2 regions of the Mesorhizobium sp. M0119 genome follow, and region 1 is predicted to be linked to the other one. Evidence: predicted binding sites of a transcription regulator. Region 1 holds the regulator's gene; the other holds the start of a gene.
What was found. The regulator HrcA, encoded in region 1, represses chaperone genes, less so after heat shock. The targets are predictions, from matches to a motif close to GTTAGCACTCNCNNNNNGNGAGTGCTAAC.
Positions count from the first base shown of each region.

Region 1 (4,416 bases):
CGCCGGCGGCACCTTGGTCGCCTCGGCATTGAAGATGAGCAGCACGCCGTCGCCACAGCGGAAGAAGAGATGCCTGCCGTCGACTTTGCCGAGCGGATCGAGCCCGAGCACGCCCGAATAGAACCGTTCCGCGGCAGCAAGATCCGTCACGTAGAGTGCTGATTCCAGGATTGCGGAAGGGGTCACAGGATCGTCAACCTCATCGTCATAAACTAAAGATCAGTCCACGGCCATCTGCTGCAGGCTGACCAGGCGCTGAATGCCCTTCTTGGCCAAGACCATCAGCGCCGCGAACTGCTCTTCCGAGAACGGCTCGCCCTCGGCCGTGCCCTGGATCTCGACGATACCGCCCTTGCCGGTCATGACGAAATTGGCGTCGGTGCCGGCCGAGGAATCCTCGATGTAGTCGAGATCGATGACCGGCTGGCCATCATGGATGCCGCAGGAGATCGCCGCAACGTGATCCTTCAGCACCTTGCCAAGGCTCGCCATCTGGCGGACTTCCATCCAGCGCAGGCAATCGTAAAGCGCCACCCAGCCGCCGGTGATCGAAGCGGTGCGCGTGCCGCCGTCGGCCTGGATCACGTCGCAGTCGACGGTGATCTGCTGCTCGCCGAGCGCCTGCAGATCGACCACGGCGCGCAGGGAGCGGCCGATCAGCCGCTGGATTTCCAGCGTGCGGCCGCCTTGTTTGCCGGCCGAAGCCTCGCGGCGCATGCGCTCGCCGGTCGAGCGCGGCAGCATGCCATATTCCGCCGTCACCCAGCCCTTGCCGGAATTGCGCATCCAGCCCGGCACCTTTTCCTCCAGGCTGGCCGTACACAGCACATGCGTGTCGCCAAACTTCACCAGGCACGAGCCTTCCGCATGCTTGGAGACGCCGCGCTCGAAGGAGATGGGGCGCATTTCGTCGAATTGGCGTTTGGAAGGGCGCATTCAGGCTTCTTTCTTTCTTCGGAATCTTGGCCGGGCTTGTAGCCGCACGGGGCGCTAGGCGCAAAGGAAAATGGACCGGTTGCGCCGCCGCCGCGGAAGTCTATATCTTCGGGGCGGAGGTTTTTGGCTCGAATGACCAAGGCAGTCGATCCCGGTTCGCAATCGCACGTGCTTCCGTCGCACGCGCTGCAATCGCCCGCGCTTCAATCGCTCGACATGCGTTCGCGCGACATCTTTCGGCGCATCGTCGATTCCTATTTGAAGGATGGCGAGCCGGTCGGTTCGCGCAGCCTGTCGCGCATCCTGCCGTCGTCGCTGTCGCCGGCCACCATCCGCAACGTGATGAGCGACCTTGAGCATCTCGGCCTGATCTATGCGCCGCACATTTCGGCCGGCCGGCTGCCGACCCAGGCAGGCCTGCGCTTCTTTGTCGATGCTTTCATGGAACTGGGTGACCTCTCCGACGAGGAGCGCCGCACCATTGAGGCGCAGGTGCGCGCCTCCGGCTCGGGCGCGACGCTGGAGCATATGCTGACCGAGGCCAGCCAGATGCTGTCCGGCATGTCGCGCGGCGCCGGCCTCGTGCTCGCCGCCAAGAACGAGGTGGCGCTGAAGCACATCGAATTCATCCAGCTCGAGCCGACCAAGGCGCTGGCCGTGCTGGTCTCGCAGAACGGCGACGTCGAAAATCGCGTCATCGATCTGCCCGCCGGCATCACCGTCTCGCAATTGCACGAAGCCTCCAACTTCCTCAACGCCCATATCCGCGGCCGCACCCTGGCCGAGGCGCGGGTCGAGATCGCCCGCATCAAGGAAGAGACCAGGGCAGCCCTCGACACGCTGTCGCAGGATCTGGTCGAGAAGGGCCTGGCGGTCTGGGCAGGCGCCGAAAGCGGCGTGCCTGGGCGGCTTATCGTGCGCGGCCGCGCCAATCTCCTGGAAAACGTCACCGCCCAGGCCGACATAGAATTGCTGCGGCATCTGTTCGAGGATCTGGAGACGCAGGATGGGCTGATCCAGCTCCTCGACCTCGCCGAGGAAGGTCCGGGGGTGCGCATCTTCATCGGTTCGGAAAACAAGCTGTTTTCGCTGTCTGGCTCCTCGCTGGTGGTGGCACCCTATCGCGACAAGGACGCGCGCGTCGTCGGTGCGCTCGGCGTCATCGGGCCGACGCGGCTGAACTATGCCCGCATAGTACCGATGGTCGACTATACCGCGCAGCTGATTTCGCGCATGCTGCGCTAGGAGCCGCCGCGGCCTGCCGCAAGGAGAAAAAGAATGGCGCTGGAATCGTTCAAGGCCCAGATTAGCCTGCTGCTCGAGGAAATGGTCAATCAGCCTGAGGATCAGCACGAGGTGCAAGAGCAGTTGCGTGAGAAGCTGCAAGAGATGCGGGCCATGGGCCTGCCGCTGCCGGCCGATCTGGTCGCGCTGGAAAAGCGCCTTGATGAGGATTTCTACGCCTCTGGCAACTGAAGGGGTTCGGCTTCAAATCCTCGTGTTCCGGACGACCGCTTGGAACGACCAATGCCTCATTCCGTTTGCCCTCTTCGAGGCGAATCCCGGAGGACGTTGATGACCCGATCTGGCGGCTTTGCGGCCATTGCCGCTGCTCTCCTTGTCGCGACACCGGCATCCGCCCAGCAGTCGGATCAGAAGGTGCTCAAAGGCGAAGCAGCTTTTGGCGATTGGCACGCCGACAGGCCTGGCGTCCGCCGCCTGATCGGGCCGCAAGACATGCCGGCAGCCGACCCCGCTCAATCCGCTTCGAACGGCGCCGGCGTGGCGGAGCGGCCCGAAAGCGCCAAGCCAGAATTGCCTCCGGGCTTTTCGGCCGAAATGATCGCCTCCGGACTCTATAATCCGCGCGTCGTTCGCGCCGCTCCGAACGGCGACCTGTTCATCGCCAACGGCCATGCCGACCAAATACGCGTCTACCGTCTGGCCGAGGGCCGCGCCAAACCCATCGAGAAAGCGATTTTCGCCAAGGGCCTCAACTATCCATATGGCATCGCCTTCTATCCGCCAGGGGACAAGCCGCAATGGGTCTATGTCGCAAACAGCGACAGCATCGTCCGCTTCCCCTATCGCGACGGTGACCTAAAGGCGTCCGGTAAACCAGAAACCATTGTCGCCAAAATCCCGTCGGGCGGTCACTCGACCCGTGACATCGCCTTCTCGCCTGACGGCAAGACCCTTTTTTTATCGGTTGGCTCGGACTCGAATGTCGCCGAGGACATGGACAAGCAACCCGATGGCGGCCTCGACGCCTGGGCGAAATCAAAGCCGCTCGGTGCAACGTGGGGCTCCGAGGAAGGCCGTGCCGATGTGCTCGCCTTTGACCCGGATGGGAAAAATTCCCGAACTGTCGCCACCGGCCTGCGCAACTGCACGGGCATGACGGTGCAGCCCGCCAGCGGCGCGTTGTGGTGCGTCGTCAACGAGCGCGACGAGCTCGGCGACAATGTGCCGTTCGAATTTGCAACTGAAGTCAAGGACGGTGCGTTCTATGGTTGGCCTTGGTACTACATCGGCAATAACGAGGATCCGCGCCATCAGGGCGAGCGGCCAGACCTCGCCGGCAAGGCCACTGTCCCCGATGTATTGATGCAGGCGCATTCGGCGCCGATGAACATAGCCTTCTACGACGGCAAGAACTTTCCGACGGATTACCAGGGTGACGCTTTCGTCACCATGCATGGTTCGTGGAACCGTGGCGCCAGGACCGGCTACAAGGTGGTGAGGCTCAAATTCAGGGATGGCAAGCCGACCGGCGAATATGAGGACTTCATGACCGGCTTCGTTATCTCGAACGACGCCGTCTGGGGCCGCCCGGTCGGTGTTGCGATGGCCAAGGACGGCTCCCTGATCGTCACAGACGACGGTAACGGCACCATCTGGCGCGTTACCTACGAAGACGGCCGCTCCTGAACGGCGGTGTCGCCTGCTGCGCTGGCGCAATCGAATCCGGGCCGAGGGAATTCACCCAACTTCAACATCGTGCCACAAGCGCGAATCATGACGCTCACCGGATTCCTCGCCTATAGCGCCGCCCTCGGCATCGCCGCAGCCATCCCCGGCCCAGGCGTCACCGCGCTTGTTGCGCGTGCGCTGGGTTCCGGCTTCCGCTCGTCGCTGGCCATGTCGTTCGGGCTGATACTCGGCGACCTGACCTATTTGACTGCCGTGGTCCTCGGCCTGGCTTTCGTCGCACAAACTTTCGGCATGGTCTTCCTGGCCATCAAATGGCTGGGCGTCGCCTACCTCGCTTTTCTTGGCTGGCGTTTCTGGACGAGCGGCATCACGCCCGAAACGGTGGAGGCAAAGAAAGGCAAGGGCGGCTTGGCATCCAGCTTTGTAGCCGGTCTCGCCGTCACACTCGGCAATCCGAAGACGATGATCTTCTATCTTGCCATCACCCCGACCATCGTCGATCTGAAGGCGATCACGCTGGTCGACTACGCGATCCTTGTCGCGCTC
Region 1 is NZ_JAMYTU010000061.1:14,632-19,047, reverse strand. It holds gene NKJ40_RS29590 (VOC family protein) at 1-186, opposite strand, end outside; gene rph (ribonuclease PH) at 220-936, opposite strand; gene hrcA (heat-inducible transcriptional repressor HrcA) at 1,069-2,181, shown strand; gene NKJ40_RS29575 (hypothetical protein) at 2,215-2,412, shown strand; gene NKJ40_RS29570 (PQQ-dependent sugar dehydrogenase) at 2,512-3,867, shown strand; gene NKJ40_RS29565 (LysE family translocator) at 3,955-4,416, shown strand, end outside.

Region 2 (4,416 bases), on a different contig from region 1:
TGGATGCGGTGGGCATCGTCACCCAGCTCCCAATCAGGAGCCTGTGCCTGGAACCGTTGGGCTTCATCACGCGTGAGCGGCGGGACGCCGCCGCGACAAGGCGTACATGTTTTCTCGGCAAGAGTGTCGGTCATGTTCTTGTCTCCAAGACCATTTTTAGCAGCAAATACGACAGCGACGAGCCTATCGATCGATCTCCCCGAACACGATGTCGAGCGAACCGATGATCGCCGAGATATCGGCTCGCATGTGCCCGCGTCGCTGGCCTTCCGTCGTCCTGGCTATAGTCTCAGGCGCCGCTCAGTAGTCCATTCCGCCCATTCCGCCCATACCTCCCGCGCCACCCATAGCGGGCGAAACCTTCTGCGGAATGTCCGCGATCATTGCTTCAGCGGTGATCAGGAGCGCGGCAATCGAGCCGGCATCCTGCAGGGCCGTCCGAACGACCTTGGCGGGGTCGACGATACCGGCCTTGATCATGTCGACATAGACTTCGTTCTGGGCGTCGAAGCCCTGGTTGTGATCCTTGCTGTCGGAGAGCTTGCCGACGACGATCGAACCTTCAACGCCGGAATTCTCGGCAATCTGGCGGATCGGGGCTTCAAGTGCTCTCAGCACAATCGAAATACCTGCCGTCATATCAGCATTCGCGCCAGTAAGCTCAGTCAAAGCTGCCTTGGCGCGCAAAAGCGCAACACCGCCGCCGGCAACGATGCCTTCTTCCACGGCTGCACGAGTGGCGTTCAGCGCATCATCGATGCGGTCCTTCTTTTCCTTGACTTCCGTCTCGGTCGCGCCGCCGACGCGAATGACAGCAACGCCGCCAGCCAGCTTGGCGAGACGTTCCTGGAGTTTCTCCTTGTCGTAATCCGAGGACGTTTCCTCGATCTGCAACTTGATCTGCTGGACGCGCGCCTGGATGGTGGCTTTCTCGCCGGCGCCGTCGATGATCGTCGTCGTATCCTTCTCGATGAGCACGCGCTTAGCCCGCCCGAGCATGTCGATCGTGACGTTCTCGAGTTTGATGCCGAGATCCTCGGAAATCATCTGTCCGGCGGTGAGCACGGCGATGTCTTCCAGCATCGCCTTGCGCCGGTCACCGAAGCCTGGCGCCTTGACGGCTGCGACCTTGAGGCCGCCGCGCAGCTTATTGACGACCAGCGTCGCCAGCGCCTCGCCTTCGACGTCTTCCGAGATGATCAGCAGCGGCTTACCGCTTTGCACCACAGCTTCGAGGATCGGCAGCAACGCCTGCAAATTGCCGAGCTTCTTCTCATGGATGAGCACGTAAGGGTCCTCCAGCTCGGCGCGCATTTTTTCGGCATTGGTGACGAAATAGGGCGAGAGATAGCCACGGTCGAACTGCATGCCTTCGACGACATCGAGTTCGGTTTCGGCGGTCTTGGCTTCTTCGACGGTGATCACGCCGTCATTGCCGACCTTGTCCATCGCCTTGGCGATCATGGCGCCGACCGACGCGTCGCCATTGGCGGCAATCGTGCCGACCTGGGCGATCTCGTCCGAAGATTTGACTTTCCTGGCCCTGGCTTGAATGTCCTTCACCACAGCAGCCACAGCAAGGTCGATGCCGCGCTTGAGGTCCATCGGGTTCATGCCCGCGGCAACGAATTTGGCACCTTCGCGCAGGATGGAAGCGGCCAGCACCGTGGCTGTCGTCGTGCCGTCGCCGGCGAGGTCGTTGGTCTTCGAGGCCACTTCGCGCACCATCTGGGCGCCCATGTTCTCGAACTTGTCGGCAAGCTCGATTTCCTTGGCGACGGCGACACCATCCTTGGTGATGCGCGGCGCGCCATAGGCCTTGTCGATGACGACATTGCGGCCTTTGGGGCCGAGCGTCACCTTGACGGCGTTGTTCAGAATTTCGACGCCGCGAAGCATCCGGTCGCGGGCATCGGTAGCGAATTTGATTTCCTTGGCAGACATGATTTTACGTCCAGTTCAGTCTTGAAATTGCGGGATCGGAAATCGCCCGGTCAGGCGGCTTTCTTGGCCGCTTTGGTCTTCTCGACGATGCCCAAAATGTCGCTCTCCTTCATGATCAGGAGGTCCTCGCCGTCGATCTTGACCTCGGTGCCGGACCATTGGCCGAACAGGATGAGATCGCCGGCCTTGACGTCGAGCGGGATCAGCTTGCCGCTCTCGTCACGCGAGCCCGGGCCCACGGCGATCACTTCGCCTTCCCGAGGCTTTTCCTTGGCGGTGTCGGGAATAATGATCCCGCCCTTGGATTTGGTATCGCCTTCCGCGCGCCGAATGACGACGCGGTCGTGGAGTGGCCGGAATTTCATTGGGGGTTCTTTCTGCCGCCGCACATAGAGCGACTGCAACACTTAACGTAGCCCCTTTGGCACTCGAATGATAGGAGTGCCAAATTTTTAATTCCTCAAACCGAAAATATTTGAAATGTAAATCAGTCGTTGTTACCGGCGCTTTTGGCCGTCCGAAAGGCGGAGCCATAAGCAATTTTATTGTAATTCATCCCTCTTAATTTTGCCGACAACAGCTATATTAATCCGCAATTACGAACCAAACCTATTGAGCCTTGATTGAATGTGCATCGAGAGATATATGCAGTTCGCGAAAATTTGGCACGATTTGGCTTTCCCGGTCCCGATCGACATAGGTCCGCGACCTTCGACCCACCATGAAGCATCGAATTTTCGACAGCGAATGTATAGCGCTTATCCGGCGCGCATGTCGCTCTGTTCGAGCCTTTGAACCACGGCGCTGACCACGGATGTACTGGCAGCATTGGGATCTTTCCGGTTCGGATGGAAAAGATGCAGGTCGGCGTGCTCCTGCGGAAAGCCGCACCCCCTCATGCAACGCAGCCTCCCCGCGTGGGGAGCGCTTGCCTGCGCTACGGCGGCGGCTTTCCATGCGAGCCGCTTCAAAAATGATGCTGCGAAACGGCTCCGGCTTTATCCGACGAACGCCTCACGCATCCGAGCGAACATGCCGGGCTGTCTCCCGGCAATCGCCGCACGGATGTGACGGGCGGCCGTTACGGCGCTCACCGTCGCGCCGAAATGACAATAGCAGATGATCTCATGCAATTGCTTGTCGGTCAGTTCGAAGAACCGCTTCGCTTCGCCGCAGTTGTCGTTTTCCAACCCGGCGGCGCGGAGGACAGGATCCTCGAAAGCGACTGAGATCGGCGAGCCGTCGCCGCGCATGGCCCCGCGTGATCTAACCGGCTGATACTCGGTCTGGTGTAGCGTCGAGAGTCGCCGGTCAGGGTTCCGTTCAAGGAGCTCCGCCCAGCGTTCAAGACGTTCGCTGCGCGACATGGCCTGGCGCAGGTAGTCCTGATCGATCTCGGCGACAATCTGCAGTTGCTCAAGCGTCTGGTGCTTCATTTTAGCCTCCTATTCGGACGATAGTTGGCCCACCCATATCCTTCTTATACCTGCGGCCAGCGTGACTCCGACCGATCGTGAAGTCCAATCACGATGATGCTGGGAGGGCTTCCCCCCACGAAAATGCGGAGGCTTTGCAAAGATCCGGCCATTAATTTGGCGAACGCGGTCAAATGCGCGGCTGTTCGACGATGTCGGTCTGGAGTCCGTGCCGATCGAGCTGATCGACGGGCAGAGTCTGTGCTGGAGTAGCCCGGCTCCATCGCTGGCCGGGCAGCGGGATCAAGCGAGTGGCAGTTTAGCTTCGAAACCGCCGAAGGCCGGGCTGATGCGAGTTCTCCGCCCGGTCGTTGGGCCCTTGTGGCTCCAGTGTACGACTTCCGGCATGACCTGGCGCCTGGCTACTCCGTAGGATCGCAGTTTGTCCGTGTCGAAACCATTATCGAAGTTACCCGGCCCGATGGCGGTGTGTTGCGGATTGCGCAATCCAAGGACCGGTCCGTCCATCAACCAACAAGTTGAGCCGAAGCCATCTCAAAAACGGTCCAGGCTGTGCGTCGTCAGGATGGTAGCCGAACCAGCGAAACAGCCAATCAGGTGTCCCTTCCTTCGACCTTTAGAGACTGAGCAGTCAGCTGCCGCCAAGCGAGAATGACGATCGCTCTCACTGCTGCGGCGCTGGTATCGGTGTGCCGCCAAACCAACCAGCCGCATACGCAATCATGACCAATACCACGATCACGGATACCACGCCGTACTAGAGGCGCCTGTCCTTGAGATCCATCGTTACCTCCTGCCCGCTACGTGTTGGCCACTGGGCGAATTCCTTGAGCCTTTGGCCGTCATTTCCCAGATGAGCGACCCATTTGCCCTCTGGTAGGCACACAGTAGGCTGGATAAGGGGTCTTTGAGAAGCGCGCAATACGACCTCGCCGGCATGACCGCCAGCGGCTGCGACCGGCGGCTGCAGGCGTGCTCGACGAGTAGCGTTGCGGCATGGATGTCAAAAGATCGGCAATGCCATCCAGCGCCTGTG
Region 2 is NZ_JAMYTU010000014.1:47,341-51,756, reverse strand. It holds gene NKJ40_RS15560 (4a-hydroxytetrahydrobiopterin dehydratase) at 1-134, opposite strand, end outside; partial or broken gene NKJ40_RS15555 (NADH-quinone oxidoreductase subunit D-related protein) at 184-258, opposite strand; gene groL (chaperonin GroEL) at 301-1,944, opposite strand; gene NKJ40_RS15545 (co-chaperone GroES) at 1,995-2,309, opposite strand; gene NKJ40_RS15540 (hypothetical protein) at 2,943-3,380, opposite strand; partial or broken gene NKJ40_RS15535 (IS6 family transposase) at 3,685-3,809, opposite strand.
Region 2: a site for HrcA is predicted at 2,365-2,393, ahead of NKJ40_RS15545 (co-chaperone GroES). Genes of this name have one in related genera too.